DNA from 2 places in the Neisseria sp. P0021.S006 genome. Region 2 is predicted to be linked to the other one. Evidence: predicted binding sites of a transcription regulator. Region 2 holds the regulator's gene; the other holds the start of a gene.
What was found. Region 2 encodes sigma-54, which starts transcription at its own class of promoters, with help from an activator protein. Its sites were predicted from a motif close to CTGGCACGCTTCATGCTT; they were not measured.
Positions count from the first base shown of each region.

Region 1 (3,374 bases), on a different contig from region 2:
CGCGAACAAGCCGTGGCCGACCAACTCACGCGTGCGGCCGTTCCCCTCAAAAACCAACAAAAACTCCGCCGCATCCTCGGCAGCGCATACTACGTCCGCCATCAGACACGGGAAATCCTCTGGCACACCGCAAACCTCGCCTACGACACCCAAAGTCCGGCCGTCCGCAGCCGTATCCTTCCCCAAAGCAACAGCCTTCAAGTCATGGTGTTCATGCCCAATGGCGACCGCCTCTTCGCACGCCTCTGCCGCATCTTCAGCAGCCACCGTTTCGACATCCAAGCCGCCCGCGCCTTCATTACCGAGCACGACTACATCCTCGACACCTTTATCCTGCAACTTCCCGACAATCTCCCGCCCGAAGAATATCCCGACCGCCAAAGCGCACTCGAAGCCGAACTCAACAGCTTCATCCACGGCAATACCACCGTCCAAAAACAAAGCGGCCGCCCGCACATCAGCCGCCGCATCCGCCATATTCCTATTCCGCCTACCGTAATCATCACCCCCGAAGAAGATTATCCCGGCTGGCACACCATAGACATCACCGCCGTCAACCGCCCCCATCTCCTCGCCGACATCGCCGAGACCTTCTTCGCACACAACATCAGTCTGCGCTACGCCAAAATCACCACCTTGGATCAGCGCATTGAGGACAGCTTCATCACCTACAGCCCATCCCTCCAAGACCCGCAAACCCAAAACACCCTAAAACAGGCATTGATCGAAGTCTTGACCCCATAAAGGCTGTCTGAACATCTTAAAAACATAGGGTGAGCATTTTTGCTCACCCTAATCACATCCAAACATATAAACATCCTGAATATACCCTTCTAAAACACTCAAGAAATCCAAAGCCTTAAAATGCGAACCAAAACTTCCTTCTGACATAAAACTACATTCCAAAATCATAACTCAAATGAATATAATTCCAATAACAAATTTTCATTCATCTATTACACCAAACCCTCTTTAAAAATCCTTCCTTCCAAATTTTCTCCTTATCCGTATTCAAACAAAATACGCATACAAAATAAAACCTATAAAAAACAAAAAAATAAAATAAAAAAATATTAAACTTACCGATTAATCCATAAAGATACCGCCCATCTAAATCAATTAACATATTATTAAACAAGCTTAATTTCTGACAAAAAACGTCACACACCCAAACTTATCTCCCTTTCCTGTCACAAAAAACACAAAACTGACAAAAAACGTCAACCCCCTATTTCCTTAAAATCCTGAAACTTTCAAACAAAACCTCATAAAACTTAAAAATTAAAAAATAAACCCAATAAAAACAATAAACAAAAAATAAAAAATAAATTTTTTAATCAATTTTGCGCACTTGGCACACAGACTGCTTGAAACAACACGTCCGATAAGGCCCAAGCCTCAAAGCAGCAAGCCCGACGGAAGCTGTATATTCCTTCTTACTTTATGGTTTACTCATAATACATAGTGCCAAGCACATTACGGACTTTTTACTTAAATTAAACATAATTATTCACACTTTCAAACTGGAGTTTTAATCAATGAAAGCAATCCAAAAAGGTTTTACCCTGATCGAATTGATGATCGTCATCGCGATTATCGGCATCTTGGCAGTTATCGCCCTGCCTGCATACCAAGACTACACTGCACGTGCCCAAGTTTCTGAAGCCATCACTTTGATGGAAGGTCAAAAGTCTGCTATTGTCGAATACTATGCAGATAAAGGTGACTGGCCTAAAGACAATAAAGCGGCAGGTATTGCAGCGGCTACTGATATTAAAGGTAAATACGTTGCTAAAGTTAATGTAGCTGATGGTGTTCTGACAGCAACAATGAAAGATAAAGATGTAAATAAAGATATCCAAAATGCAACTATTTCTCTATCGCCCGAAATTACTAATAAAGCAGCAAACTCCAAAGGCTCCTTCACTTGGACTTGTACTCCAGGAAAAACCAAAGGTGTAGATACAAAATTCTTACCTTCTTCTTGCCGCCCAGCTGCGAAAAAATAAGCTAGCTAATCTAATTTAAATATCTAACAAAAGATATTCGACTCAAAGCAAATCCCATAATAATTATGGGATTTGCTTTATAAAATAAAAATAAGAAAACGACATACTCAAAAAATGAAAAAACTACGCAACGCCCAAACCGGCTTTAGCCTGATTGAGTTGATGATTGTTATCGGCATCATCGGCATTTTGGCAGTAGCAGCTCTTCCCGCATACCAAAACTATGTTGCCAGAGCACAAGTAGCAGAAGGCATTATGCTGGCAGGCAGTATGAAAAGCTACGTCGAAGAAGCCTATGCGGATAAAGGCAGCTTGCCGCTTGACCTCAATATCAAGCAACTCGCTTCAGACGACAATAAAGTCGGTAACTATGTAAAGATTGTCCGTATTGAAGATAATGGCACTATTGTTGCCGCCATCGGTAATCAAGCCGCTGTTCCTGTGAAGAATACCGAAATCCACTTGACACCAAGTTTTGCAAAAACAGGTAGTACTAAAGGTACAACAATTTGGTCTTGCGGTGGCACCATGGATACACACTTCCTTCCCGTATCCTGCAAACAAAGCTTGTAAGCTTATTTCCCAAAACACAAAAATACATTGCGAAGAAAACCCCCAAACAAAGCCAAATACAAACGCGGAAAACGAACAAATCAAAAGAACAAAACTCTCCAAAACAAGGTCATTAAGAGCCTGAATCATCACATTACGAAAATAAATGCCGTCTGAAATCATTTTCAGACGGCCTCTTTATATCCAATCCTAATATGACATAAAACTTTTATCTTGATTAGTTTCAGACGGCCTTCATCTTTTCACAACTACATAAAACAAATTCGCAACACTCCTGATAAGACAATTTGTCGCCCATCTGAACTCAATATATAATTTAACCATACAAGTCTTTATTTTTAAGCATTTTTCATTTTTAAAACATACATTGCCTACATTGGGAGAAACATCATGCCTCATCTGAATTTAGATAAAACAGATTTAAAGATTCTGCAGGTTTTGCAGGAAAACGGGCGGTTGAGCAATGTTGAGCTTTCTGAAAAGGTGGCGCTCTCCCCTTCTCCCTGTCTGCGCCGTCTCAAACAGCTTGAAGATGCGGGCATTATTCAAAAATACGCGGCCCAGCTTTCTCCCGTATCTTTGGGCTTGGGCTTGCAGGCTTTTATCCGTGTATCGATTAGCAAGGCAAAAGATGCGCGTGAGGATTTTTCCGAATCTGTCCGCGCTTGGCCTGAAGTATTGAGCTGCTTTGCTTTAACGGGTGAAACCGACTATCTGCTCCATGCCTTTTTTACCGATATGAACGCGTTTTCCCATTTTGTTTTGGACACGCTGCTTTCGCACCACGGCGTG
Region 1 is NZ_JBQCWZ010000010.1:7,482-10,855, forward strand. Features, by position in the region: gene glnD ([protein-PII] uridylyltransferase) at 1-744, shown strand, start outside; gene ACTHUM_RS03575 (pilin) at 1,539-2,009, shown strand; gene ACTHUM_RS03580 (pilin) at 2,124-2,582, shown strand; gene ACTHUM_RS03585 (Lrp/AsnC family transcriptional regulator) at 2,973-3,374, shown strand, end outside.
Region 1: a site for sigma-54 is predicted at 1,352-1,369, ahead of ACTHUM_RS03575 (pilin). Genes of this name have one in related genera too.

Region 2 (3,374 bases):
TCCAGTACGCAGAAAAACAAATAAGAAAACACACAAAAAGGCCGTCTGAAAAAGTTTCAGACGGCCTGAGGTCAATATCGAAAGTCAACAGAATATGAGCGCAAACAACAGCCGTCTTGTGGTTCAAAACCTGCAAAAAAGTTTCAAAAAACGCCAAGTCGTCAAAAGCTTCTCCCTTGAAATCGAAAGCGGCGAAGTCATCGGCCTGCTCGGCCCCAACGGCGCGGGTAAGACCACCAGCTTTTACATGATAGTCGGCCTGATTGCCGCCGATGCAGGCAGCGTAATGTTGGACGGCCAAGAATTGCGCCACCTGCCCATTCACGAACGCGCCCGCCTCGGCGTTGGCTATCTGCCGCAGGAGGCCTCGATTTTCCGCAAAATGACCGTGGAACAAAATATCCGCGCCATTTTGGAAATCAGCATGAAGGACAAAAGCCGCATCGATGCCGAACTTGAAAAACTGTTGGCAGATTTGAATATTGAGCGCCTGCGCAACAACCCTGCGCCGTCCTTGTCCGGTGGCGAACGCCGCCGTGTCGAAATCGCGCGCGTGTTGGCCATGCAGCCGCGTTTCATTTTGTTGGACGAACCTTTTGCCGGCGTTGACCCGATTGCCGTCATCGATATTCAGAAAATCATCGAGTTCCTCAAATCACGCGGTATCGGCGTATTGATTACCGACCACAACGTGCGCGAAACCCTCAGCATCTGCGACCGTGCCTACATCATCAGCGACGGTACGGTATTGGCTTCAGGCAAGCCGGATGATTTAGTCAACAATGAACAAGTCCGTTCGGTTTATTTGGGTGAAAATTTCAAATATTGAATGCATATTTGACGGTATATGAGACCCTCATTTCAATTGAGGGCGGCTATAAATATTGGAATAATCACTAAAAATACAAATATAATACCGATAAACTAATCTTTCAGACGGCCTGCCGTATAAAGGCCGTCTGAAAAACTATCCATACATTTCGAATTAAACACTATGTCTTCACTCGTCCTTAAACTCAAACAGACCCAGCAGCTCAACCAGCGGCTGCAACAGTCTCTGCGCATCTTGCAGATGTCGGGTCTTGAGCTTGAGCGCGAAGTGGAAGACTGGTTGTCAGACAATCCTCTGCTTGAGCGTCCGGAAAGCGATGAATTTGCCGATAGCGGGCTCAACCGTGCGGTAACCATGCCGCGCGCAGGTCAGCAGTTGAGCGGCGACGATGCCGAAGATATTTGGAGCAACATCGCCGAAGAAGAGGATTTCAAACACTATCTGCATGCCCAAGTGTGCGAGCATCCGCTCTCGCAAGTGGAAGCGGCCTATGTTCACGTCTTGATTGATTTTTTGGACGAACAAGGCTACCTCACCGACAGCCTCGAAGAAATTATCGACCACACGCCGTTGGAATGGATGCTGGACGAAGAAGCCCTGCAAAACGCGCTGGATGTATTGCAAACCTTTGAGCCGCCCGGCGTGGCGGCGGCGGATTTGACCGAGTCGCTTATGTTGCAGTTAATGCGTTTGCCGGCTTCTCCTGCCCGACAAATGGCCGCGCATTTGGTGCAAAGTTCGCTTCAAGACTTAGGCAAAAACCGCAAACAAAACGTTCTGCGTTTCCGCAAACTTTATCCCGATACCGACAGCAAAACCATAGAAGCCGCGCTCGATATGATTGCCGGGCTCAATCCCTATCCAGCCTACGGCTTCGCCTCTGCCACGCCTACGCCTTATATTCAGCCTGACGTTTGGGTCAAAGAGGGCAAGGACGGCTGGGAAGTCATCAGCAACGAAGCGGCTTGGCCGAAGCTGCAGCTCAATCAGGAATATTGCGACCTGATGAAATCAGAGGAAGAGGGCGCACCGGAGTGGAAGGAAAAAATCAACGAAGCCAAGCAGCGCATTGATTCTTTGGAGCTGCGTAAAAGCACTGTCCTCCGCCTTGCCGAGTATATCGTCAAAAATCAGGAAGATTTTTTCATCTTCGGAGAAATCGGCCTGTCTCCCATGCTGATGAAAGATGCCGCCGCCGAATTGGGTTTGGCGGAAAGTACCATCTCGCGTGCCGCCAATCAGAAATATTTGTCTTGCCCGCGCGGCCTGTTTGCGTTACGCTATTTCTTCACACAGGCAGTCAATGCCGATGATGATGGCGAAGGGTTCAGCCAAGGCGCAATCAAAGCCGTATTGAGCCAGTTGATTGAAAGTGAAGACAGCAGCAAACCCTATTCGGACGAGACCCTCGTCAAATTATTAAAACAACGCGGCATTGAAATTGCCAGACGTACAGTTGCTAAATATAGAGAATCATTAGACATCCCACCGGCACACAAACGAAAATTTACCGAGTAGATATATTCCGATCCGTTTTGACGGACTAACCAACCGAAGGAGCTGTATCATGAATCTGAAAATCACCGGTCTGAATTTTGATGTTACCGAAGCCATCAAAAACTACGTTTCCGACAAGTTGGCACGAATCAGTCGCCACGCCGACAACATCATTTCCGTGACCATCACGCTCTCGGTGGAAAAAGTCAGCCAGAAAGCCGAAGCCGATGTGCATTTGGCAGGCAAAGATTTGCACGTTGAAGCGATTGAACAGGATATGTATGCCGCGATTGATGTTTTGATGGACAAACTCGACCGCGCTGTTTTGAAACATAAAGAAAAAAGCGGCGATGTCCGCAGTACTGTCAAACCTGCTGCCGAATAAAGTTTTTGTATGATAAAGGCCGTCTGAATATTCAGACGGCCTTTTGTTTTGCTAGATGTTTTAGACTGGCAATCTAGTTACTCACTTTTTCACCATTCCACGGTGCCACTTTAAACAGCAGCAACATGCCCGGTATGCCCAAAGCGAAACACAGCCAGTAGAAATTGAAGTAGCCCATCGCTTCAATCAGATAGCCTGCCGAAGCATTGATAAATGTACGTGGAACGGCTGACAGGCTGGTAAAGAGGGCTAATTGTGTGGCCGTAAATGCAGGATTGGTTTCACGAGCCATGTAGGCAACAAACGCCGCTGTACCCAGACCTACGCCCGCTGCTTCTGCCCCAATCACGGCCGCAAGCATCATTTGCTCTGTCAGTGTGATGGTTTCAAACTTGCCAAAATTTGCCAACCAAGCAAAGCCTAGAATAGTAACCCATTGCGCCACGCCGAAAATCCACAAAGCTCTATTGATACCGAGCTTTATCATCCAAATACCGCCTACAATACCGGCAATGACAGCAGGCCATAAACCGGCATTTTTGGCGATGAGGCCGATGTCGGTTTTGCTGAAGCCTATGTCCAGATAAAAAGGTGTAGCCAAAGAAGTGGCCATGCTGTCGCCCAGTTTGTAGAGAAAGATAAACAGCAATACCAATATGG
Region 2 is NZ_JBQCWZ010000002.1:23,823-27,196, forward strand. Features, by position in the region: gene lptA (lipopolysaccharide transport periplasmic protein LptA) at 1-24, shown strand, start outside; gene lptB (LPS export ABC transporter ATP-binding protein) at 95-829, shown strand; gene rpoN (RNA polymerase factor sigma-54) at 995-2,350, shown strand; gene hpf (ribosome hibernation-promoting factor, HPF/YfiA family) at 2,400-2,714, shown strand; gene ACTHUM_RS00755 (AmpG family muropeptide MFS transporter) at 2,788-3,374, opposite strand, start outside.